One region of the Burkholderia sp. JP2-270 genome, then DNA from elsewhere that is predicted to be linked to it. Evidence: riboswitches for the same ligand, from Rfam matches in the RefSeq annotation. Region 1 holds a riboswitch; the other holds the start of a gene.
The links. Region 1 has a riboswitch for manganese ahead of DM992_RS27665 (sodium:calcium antiporter). Riboswitches for the same ligand answer to the same signal wherever they lie in the genome.
Positions count from the first base shown of each region.

Region 2: linked by a shared signal. The riboswitch ahead of DM992_RS16545 (TMEM165/GDT1 family protein) and the one ahead of DM992_RS27665 (sodium:calcium antiporter) in region 1 are both predicted to bind manganese.

Region 1 is NZ_CP029825.1:2,121,225-2,126,090, reverse strand. Features, by position in the region: gene DM992_RS27675 (EAL domain-containing protein) at 1-36, opposite strand, end outside; gene DM992_RS27670 (methyl-accepting chemotaxis protein) at 244-1,947, opposite strand; yybP-ykoY riboswitch at 2,308-2,486, shown strand; gene DM992_RS27665 (sodium:calcium antiporter) at 2,558-3,568, shown strand; gene DM992_RS27660 (copper-binding protein) at 3,690-4,058, opposite strand; gene DM992_RS27655 (efflux RND transporter permease subunit) at 4,049-4,866, opposite strand, start outside.
Region 2 is NZ_CP029824.1:3,501,268-3,506,133, reverse strand. Features, by position in the region: gene pepN (aminopeptidase N) at 1-1,074, opposite strand, end outside; gene DM992_RS16550 (DUF4136 domain-containing protein) at 1,261-1,962, shown strand; gene DM992_RS16545 (TMEM165/GDT1 family protein) at 2,015-2,587, opposite strand; yybP-ykoY riboswitch at 2,666-2,803, opposite strand; gene guaD (guanine deaminase) at 2,953-4,272, opposite strand; gene DM992_RS16530 (hypothetical protein) at 4,289-4,636, opposite strand; gene DM992_RS16525 (adenosine deaminase) at 4,664-4,866, opposite strand, start outside.

The DNA.
Region 1 (4,866 bases):
GTCCGACGTCGGTTGATCGTCGGCGGGGCCGGGCAACGGTGCTCTTGTATTCAATCTTGAACGATTCCCTTTGAGTCAAGGTCTCGCGGATGCCAAGCGGGCATCCGTCGCATCCAGGGAGTTCGTTGCGCGAATGACTGGCGTCGTCTCCGGCTTCTTCAACTCTCGCGAAGACGCATGCGAACCTTCCGTGCCGGCGCCGCCCCGCACGGCTCGCTCCCACTCGTGACGCGGGATGGCCGCCTAAAAGCTGTCCCATTCTCCAGCCACGGCGGTTTGCGCTGCCAGAACGGGCTGCGGTGCGGGCCGATCCGGGGCTGACCCGGCTGGGGCCCGGGCGCGTGTCGGAGCCGCAGTCGTGTGCGTTTGCGCGACAGGGCGGCTGACTTCGGCGTCGCGTGACGCGTTCAGTCTGAACATTGAAACGGACGCCTTCAGATCGTTCGCCTGCGACTCGAGCGAGCTGGCGGCGGCGGCCGACTGTTCGACCAGCGCCGCGTTCTGCTGCGTGACTTCGTCCATCTGCGTGACGGCCTGGTTGACCTGGCCGATACCCTTGCTCTGTTCCCGTGATGCGGCTGTGATTTCCCCCATGATGTCCGTCACGCGCCTGATCTCGTACGTTATCTCGCGCATCTTCGCACCCGCTTCCCGTACATGGCCGGCACCTGCCTGCACGCGTTCCACGGAATCGTGGATCAGCTCCTTGATTTCCTTGGACGCCGCCGAGGAGCGCTGTGCCAGCGAACGTACTTCCGACGCGACCACCGCGAAACCCCGTCCCTGCTCACCCGCCCGCGCCGCTTCGACAGCCGCATTCAGCGCGAGGATATTGGTCTGGAACGCGATGCCCTCGATGATGCCGACAATGTTGGCGATCTTGTCCGAGCTGGCGTTGATGCCATCCATGGTTTCCACCACGCGTGACACGACAGTGCCGCCCTGCTCCGCCGCCTGGGCAGCCTGCGCGGCGAGTTGGCTGGCCTGGCTGGCATTGTCGGCATTCTGGGTGACGGTAGAGGTCAATTGCTCCATGCTGGCCGCCGTTTCCTCGAGCGACGCGGCCTGCTCTTCGGTGCGCTGCGACAGGTCCTGGTTGCCCGCCGCAATCTGGTGCGTGGCGGTGGCGATCGATTCGGCCGAAACCTTGATCGTGCCGATCGTCAGCGTGAGCTGCTCCTGCATGCGCTTCATCGAAAAAAGCAGGCTCGAGCGGTCGCCCGGTGCGGTCTTCACCACGGCGGTCAGATCGTTGCCTGCGATCCGGTTTGCAATCTCGGCGGCATAGGACGGCTCACCGCCCAGTGAGCGCAAGATGCCGCGGTTGAGCAGCAACACGACAACCGACAGGGCGCCGGCCAGTGCCACCAGAATCCCGAGGCTCTGGTACAGCGTCGAGCGGAATGCAGCATCGAGGTCGTCGACATAAAGCCCCGTCATGAGAATCCAGTCCCACGGCTGATAGGACACGTTGTAGACGATTTTCGGAGAGGCTTCGGTTCTCCCCAGTTTCGGAAAGGAATACGCGGTAAAACCCCGACCGGCGTGCTTGATGATGGCGACCGTGTCCCTGAAGAAGTAGACGCCGTTCGGATCCTTGAAATCGCCGACGTCCTTGCCTTCCAGTTCCGGTTTTGCAGGGTTCATCAGCACCGTCGGCTGCGAATTGAGGATCACGAAATAACCTTCTTCGCCGTACCGCATATTCCGGACGCTGTCCAAGGCCCGCTTCTGGGCTTCCGCTACCGGCATCGCGCCGGCGGCAGCCTGGTCGCCAAAGGTCTTGACCACACTCAGCGCGATCTCCGATGCGTGTTTCAGGTCTGCCTTGCGCTCCTCCAGCCGCATTTCTCGAGTCTGGTAAGCGTTGTAGATCGATATTCCGGCGAGACACAGCAGGCTCAGGATGAGTGGCAACCAGAGTTTCTGCGCAAATGACAGCTTCATGTGCTTACCGACCTTGCAGATTGACCAATGGGTAGGAGAAGGTGTGAAGCTGCACTCTGCAGAGTGCAGCTTCGACGGAATACTTGCAGATAACGGCCCGAGATCGATCGCGATTAGCAGTCGATTCCGGAGCAGTCCTTTACGGGAATTGCAAAATACCGGCTGCCGATATGTGATAAAGCAGGCACGGGCGCCAAGGACCAGGAGGCGTGTCAACGGCCGTTCACGATCAGGTAACGGTCGTACACGATAGTTGGCATGAAGGGCGGCTCGTGGTCGGACAGCGACATCCACCGAAATCCGCGAAGAAACACTTTTCGGGACGAAGGCTTGTCGAAAGAAATCCGCTCCGCTAGACTGCCCTTCGTCTTTGGGGAGTAGCCTGCTTTCCGCCCCGCGGAAAGCGAACGCGTCAACACACTCGGCTTTCGGCCGTGGCGCGTTCGGCCGAGTCGGTCTGGCGAGACCATGGGCACATCGCGTCGTTCCTGGTCGGACGTCGGCGGATGTGCCATGGTTCGTCAGCGTCCGACCACGGAGTCCCCATGTTCCTCCCAGCCGTTCCCCCGCGCCCCATCAACCTCTACGCACCAGCCTGCGGAGGTATCGCATGACTTTCATGTTCGTCGAACTGGCGTTCATGCTGATCGTGATCCTCGTGGCCGCCGAAGTCTTCACCAATGCGCTCGAACATCTCGGCGAACGTCTGAAGATTTCCGAAGGCGTGACCGGTTCGCTGTTCGCGGCCGTCGGCACCGCGCTGCCCGAAACGATGGTGCCGCTGCTCGCGCTGGCCGGCGGCACGGCGAACCAGGCGGTGAACGAGGAAATCGGCGTCGGCGCGATTCTCGGCGCGCCGCTGATGCTCGCGACGCTCACCACCTTCCTGATGACGCTTGCCGTGATCCGCTCGCGCGGGCTGCGCGGCACGATCGCGCCCGAACGCACGGGTTTCGTGCGCGACATGAACTACTTCCTGGCCGCGTTCTCGCTGGCGACCGCGGCGATGTTCGTCCCGCATCACAACTGGGCCGTGCGCGCGCTGCTTTCCGCGATGCTGGTCGGCATCTACGCGATGTACGTCGTGATGACGTTCCGTGCGTCGAGCCAGCTTGTCGATGCCGGGCACGGCACCGAGGCGCCGCATACGATGTTCCTGGCGCGCACGGGCCTGCCGACCAACCTGGCGACCATCGCGCTGCAGTTGCTGCTCGGCGTCGCGCTGCTGGTCGGCGGTGCGAAGGGTTTCATTCACGGCGTGGAGGGCGTGTCGCACGTGCTCGGCATATCGGCGCTGCTGCTGTCGCTGATCATCGTGCCGATTGCCACGGAATTGCCGGAGAAGGTCAACAGCGTGCTGTGGATCCGCCGCAAGAAGGACACGCTCGCGTTCAGCAACATCACCGGCGCGATGGTGTTCCAGGGCACGCTGCTGCCGGCGATCGGCATCATGCTGACGCCGTGGGAGCCACGCCCCGAAGTGCTGACCGGCGTGATCGTCACGCTCGCGGCGGCGGCCTGGCTGCGCATCAATGCGCGCAAGCGCGGGCTCGCGATCTGGGCGTTGCTGGCGAACGGTGCGGGTTATGCGGGGTATCTGTACCTGACGCTGGCGCGCTGACGCCGGGATCGGGCGCATTGCCCGACACGCGCACACGGGCGGACGCGGCAACGTCCGCCGCGCCGGCACGGTGTGCATCGTTGCACGGATGCGGGCGGCAACAACGCCCGCATCCTGACGATCAGAATGCCTTCACCAGCTTGACGATCGTCAGCGTGCCGTTGACGTTCTCGATCCGGACCCTGACCTTGTCGCCCACATGCACCTGCTCGAGCATGGCCGCGTCCTTCGCCTTGAACGTCATCGTCATCGGCGGCATCCCGACGTTGTCGAGCGCGCCGTGCTTCAGCGTGACCTTGCCGCTCGCGGCATCGACCTTCTTCACTTCCGCATCGGTCAGCGCGGCATTCGACTCGGCCGGGCCATCGGACGACATCTTCATGCCGGACATGTCCATGCCCGACATGTCGCCGGCGGCAAACGCGGGCGTTGCAAAAGCGCCGATCGCGAGAACGGCAGCGGTGGTAGCAATCAATTTCTTCATCGGGATTCTCCGGTTTGGGTGGACGGCACGTTCATGCCGTGAGGAACTGCATCGAAATGCCGCGCATCGCTCGCGCTCCGCACATGACGGCGCTGAAGCAGAAGCCATGCGGCGGGAATGACGAACATCGACAGCAGCGGCGCGGTGACCATGCCGCCGACCATCGGCGCGGCGATGCGCTGCATGACTTCGGAGCCGGCGCCGTGCCCGACCATGATCGGCACGAGGCCGGCGAGCACGACGGCGACCGTCATCGCCTTGGGCCGCACGCGCAGCACCGCGCCTTCGCGAATCGCGTCGAGCAGCAGCGCATCGGTCAGCGGTTCGCCGGCGTCGAGCCGGCGCGTCAGCGCACCCTTCAGGTACAGCAGCATCACGACGCCGAATTCGGCGGCCACGCCCGCGAGCGCGATGAAACCCACCGACGTCGCGACGGACACCGCATGGCCGAGCCCCCACACGAGCCAGAAGCCGCCGACCAGCGCGAACGGCACCGTCGACATCAGCAGCAGCGCGTCCGCCGCCGAGCCGAACGTGAGGAACAGCAGCACGAAGATCACGACGAGCGTCACCGGCACGACGGTGCGCAGCGTCGCCGCCGCGCGTTCGAGATACTCGAACTGCCCCGACCACGCGATCGAATAGCCGGGCGGCAACGCGACCTGTTGTGCGACCGTCTGCTGCATCGCGCGAACCGCCGTGCGCAGATCCGTGCCGCGGATATCGACGTACACGTAGCCGGACAGCCGCGCGTTTTCGCTGCGGATCATCGGCGGACCATCGGCGATCGCGATGCGCGCGACGTCGCCGAGGC
Region 2 (4,866 bases), on a different replicon from region 1:
GCGCACGTCCTCGATGCGCTTGACCGCGCGGGCCGCCGATTCGACGTCGTCGCCCGCGGCCATGTCGGCCGAGAATTCCTGGTCGCGGAACACCGTCAGGCCTTCCTTCAGGCTCAACTGGAACCAGTCGCGGCAGGTCACGCGGTTGCCCGTCCAGTTGTGGAAGTACTCGTGGCCGACCACCGATTCGATGTTCGCGAAGTCGGTGTCGGTCGCGGTCTCTGGGTTCGCCAGCACGTACTTCGTGTTGAAGATGTTGAGCCCCTTGTTTTCCATCGCGCCCATGTTGAAGTCGCCGACCGCGACGATCATGAAGCGGTCGAGATCGAGCTCGAGGCCGAAGCGCTTTTCGTCCCAGCGGATCGAGTGGATCAGCGAATCCATTGCGTGACGCGTCTTGTCGAGATCGGCCGGCTCGACCCACACCTGCAGCAGTTTCTCCTTGCCCGAGCCGGTCGTGATCTTTTCCTCGATCGCGACGAGCTTGCCCGCGACGAGCGCGAACAGGTAGCTGGGCTTGCGGAACGGGTCTTCCCATTTCGCGAAGTGGCGGCCGTTGGGCAGGTCGCCCGAATCGACGAGGTTGCCGTTCGACAGCAGCACCGGGTACGCGGCCTTGTCGGCGCGCAGCGTGACCGTGTACGACGCCATCACGTCGGGGCGGTCGAGGAAGTAGGTGATGCGGCGGAAGCCTTCGGCTTCGCATTGCGTGAAGAAGTTGCCGCTCGACACGTACAGGCCCGACAACGTCGTATTCTGGTCGGGCGCGCATGCGCTTTCGAGCGTCAGCTCGAAAGCCTCGGGGACGTTCTCGACGGTCAGCCCGTGCTCGTGCGCGCGCACGGCGCCGTGCGGCGCACCATCCAGCCGTGCGCCGAGGAATTCGAGCGCTTCGCCCATCAACTCCAGGTGCGGCGCGGGCGCGGCGTCCGGATTGCGGCGCACGCGCATCGTATTCCTGACGATCGTGCGGGCCGGCGCGAGATCGAATTCGAGCGCGACGGAATCGATGAGGAAGGCCGGCGGCGTGTAGTCGGCGCGGCGGATCACGGTGGAGGAGGCGTTGTCGGACATGGTCGTCGAGATCGGTGGAGTGGGGGACGGGCCCGCGGCACGGGCCGGGCGAACCGGGCCATTGTACAAAGGCTTGCGGCTGCGTGCCGCGCGAACTTTTTACCGGGTCCGGCAGTCCGCGTATTATCGGCATCCCGTCCGGTTCGCGCGGTGCGACGAACGGGTGACGGATCGACGAGGATCAACATGAAACGCGAATGGATTTCTCGCGGTGCGGGCTGGGCGGTGGCGCTGTGCGTGGCGCTGCTGACGGGCTGCACCAGCTATGTGACGACCCAGGTCACGGCTTTCTCCGACTGGAGCGGCAGCGATGCGACACGCACCTATGCGTTTACGCGCACCGAGGCGCAGAAGAACAGCATCGAGCAATCGACCTACGAGCCGATCGTCGCGAGCGAGCTGTCCGCGTATGCGTTCCGGCAGGTGCCGCAGGCGCAGGCGCGGTATCTCGTCGGGCTGACCTATGCAGTCGGCAGCGATCTCGTGACGGTGCCGCAACCCGTCTACTACGATCCCTGGTTCGTCGGGCCGGGGCCGTACTGGCGGCGCGGGCCGTGGGGCCCGTGGGGGCCCTGGGGGCCGATGCCGGCCGGCTACGTCGCGCAGACGTACCAGGTGTTCGACTATATGCTCGGCATCCGCATCACCGAGCGCGCGACGGGCAAGGAGGTCTACAACGTGTCCGCGCGCACGACCGGCGACAACGGCACGCTGCTGTTCGCGATGCCGTTCCTTGCGCGCAGCGCGCTTGCCGATTTCCCGCTGTCGAACGGCGCGGTCCGCTCGGTCCGGCTGCCGGTCGACAAGCGCGGCGGGCCGGCGGCGCCGGCCACCAACGAGCGTGCAGTGCCGGCTGCGCCGGCTTCGGCCGCGGCGGTCGCGAAGTAACGCTGGGTCAGCAACGGCGTGGCCGCCCGGCCGCGCCGGCCACCTCCGTGCGTCAGACCCCGACGCCCAGCAGCGCGAGCGCGCCGAGCACGACGAACAGCACGGCAGCGATCCCGTGCACGAGCTTCGTCGGCAGACGGTGCGCGAAGCGGTCGCCGAGCAGGATCGCCGGCACGTTCGCGAGCATCATCCCGAACGTCGTGCCGGCCACGACACCGATGTAGTCCTGGAAACGCGCGGCCAGCGCGACGGTCGCGATCTGCGTCTTGTCGCCCATTTCCGCGAGGAAGAACGCGACCAGGGTTGCGCCGAACACGCCGAGCCGCGAACGGTTGGCATTGGCTTCGTCGGCATCGAGCTTGTCCGGCACGAGGATCCACAACCCCATCGCGATGAACGAGAACGCGAGCGCCCAGCGCATGATCGACGGCGTGACGAGTGCGCCGAGCCATTCGCCGAGCGCGCCGGCGAAACCGTGGTTCACGAGCGTCGCGACGAGCACGCCGAGGATGATCGGTACCGGCTTGCGATAGCGCGCGGCCAGCACGAGGGAAAGCAGTTGGGTCTTGTCGCCGATTTCAGCGAGGGCGACGGCGCCGGTGGAAATCAGGAAGGCTTGGGACACGTATGGGGTTCCGCGGGCCGATGTTGTGCGTGCGAGCGACGATCCACGGCGCGCCGGGCCCTGATGCGGCGCACTGTGAACCATCGGTCTCGCCAGGCCTAGGTGGCTGCGTCCGCCATGGCCGAACGGCCAAGTCTGTTGACGGACGCCTCCGTCACGATGCGCGCCGGGGGCGCGAGGCATCGAGCGGAGCGGCTACTCCCCAATGAGCGGCGAATTCTAGCACGACGTGTCGCGGGCGGGAAAGCCGTCGGGTGGGGCAACGAAGGGCGTCGGGGCGCGGTCGGCGCGTGGCAACCTTCGATTGTCCGGCATGCGCGACGGCGGATGCGCCGCGCATGCCGGGACGGGAGTCCGGCGGGCCGTTACGCCGCGGCCGCGCGGCAGGCCGCGCCGCGTTCGTGGACGAGTTTGCCGGCCGCATAAGTGCGGTACACCGCGCGGTCGTCGCCGAGCAGCGCGAACGCGAACAGCAGCTCCTCGAGCGAATCCGCGCGCTTCGTGCGGCGCGCGAGCAGCGGCGTGGCCTGCGGATCGAGCACGACGAAGTCGGCCTCGGTGCGCGGCGCGAGCGTGCCGACCGTGTCGGCGAGATCGAGCGCCTGCGCGGCGCCGGCCGTCGCGAGCCAGAACATCCGTGTCGCGGTCAGGTGGTGGCCCGACAGCCGCGCGACCTTGTGCGCTTCGTTCATCGTCTGCAGCATCGAGAACGACGTGCCGCCGCCGACGTCGGTGGCGAGCGTGACGGGCACGTCGTATTCGCCGGCCTTGTCGAAATCGAACAGCCCGCTGCCGAGGAAGAAGTTCGACGTCGGGCAGTGCGCGACGACGGTGCGCGTCTCGGCCATCCGGCGCCGGTCCTCGTCGTCGAGGTGGATGCAGTGACCGTACACCGCGCGCGGACGCAGCAGCCCGTAGCGGTCGTAGATGTCGAGATAGCTGCGATGGCCGGGGAACAGCTCGGCCACCCATTTCACCTCGTCGACGTTTTCCGCGACGTGGCTCTGCACGAACACGTCCGGATGGCGGCGCGCGAGTTCGCCGCACGCTTCGAGCTGCGCCTCGGTCGACGTCGGCGCGAAGCGCGGCGTGATCGCGTACATCTGGCGGCCCTTGCCGTGCCAGCGGCCGATCAGCTCGGCGCTGTCGTCGTAACCCGATTGCGCGGTGTCGCGCAGGAATTCGGGGCAGTTGCGGTCCATCAGCACCTTGCCCGCGATCATCCGCAGGTCGCGCGCGTCGCTCGCCGCGAACAGCGCGTCGGCCGACTGCTTGTGCACCGTGCAGTAGACGAGCGCGCTCGTCGTGCCGCAGGCGAGCAGTTCGTCGACGAAGAAGTCGGCGACTTCGCGCGCATGCTCGGGATCGCCGAACTGGCGCTCGGTCGGGAACGTGTACTTGTCGAGCCACGGCAGCAGGCCGGGCGCCGGCGACGCGATCATGTCCGTCTGCGGATAGTGGATGTGCGTGTCGATGAAGCCGGGAACGATCAGCTTGTCGCGCAGGTCATGGACGATCGCGTCGCGCGCGAGCGTCGCGGCGAGCCGCGCATACGGACCGGCCGCGACGACCTTGCCGTCGTCGACGATCAGGAGGCCGTCGGTCTCGTAGTTCGCGGCCTGGCTCGATTGCGCCGGGTCGCCGTTGAAGGTCAGCAGTTGGGAACGAAAAGCGGTTTGCGTCATGACGAATGGTCCTGCATCAAGGTAAGGCGAACAGAAGAAGCGATCGATGCCGCGCGGGCGACGGCATGGATGGCACCGCCCGCGCGGCTGCGGGGCGGCGCTTCGCGAGCCGCCGCGACATACTGCGTGCGGCGCGGCGGGATGCGATTGCGCAGGCGTTCGTGGCGGCCGCGGCCGCCATCGCGTGATTGCCGGCGAATCTCGCAGCGTTGGCGATCGCGACCGATGCGGCGGCGACGGACAGCGCCGCCGCCACGCGGGCGACGAACGCGTTGAACGCGTTCGCGCCGGGCGCATTCATGCGTTCGGCTCTGCGCAAGGCCGGACCGGGAGTCGCGAAGCGGATGCCGTTGCCGTGTTTCATCTGTCTAGCGCACCTCGATGCGGGCCGTCACGCGGCCTGCCAGTACGCGTCGAGGCGCGCGATCAGTGCGTCGCGCTGCGCAGTGTCGACGAACGACGCCTCGAAGCCGTTGCGGATTACCGCATGGACTTCGGCATCGGTGAGGCGCAGCCCTTCGGCCGTCGCGAAGTAGTTTTCATTGACGTAGCCGCCGAAATAGGCCGGATCGTCGGAGTTGATCGTTACCGCGA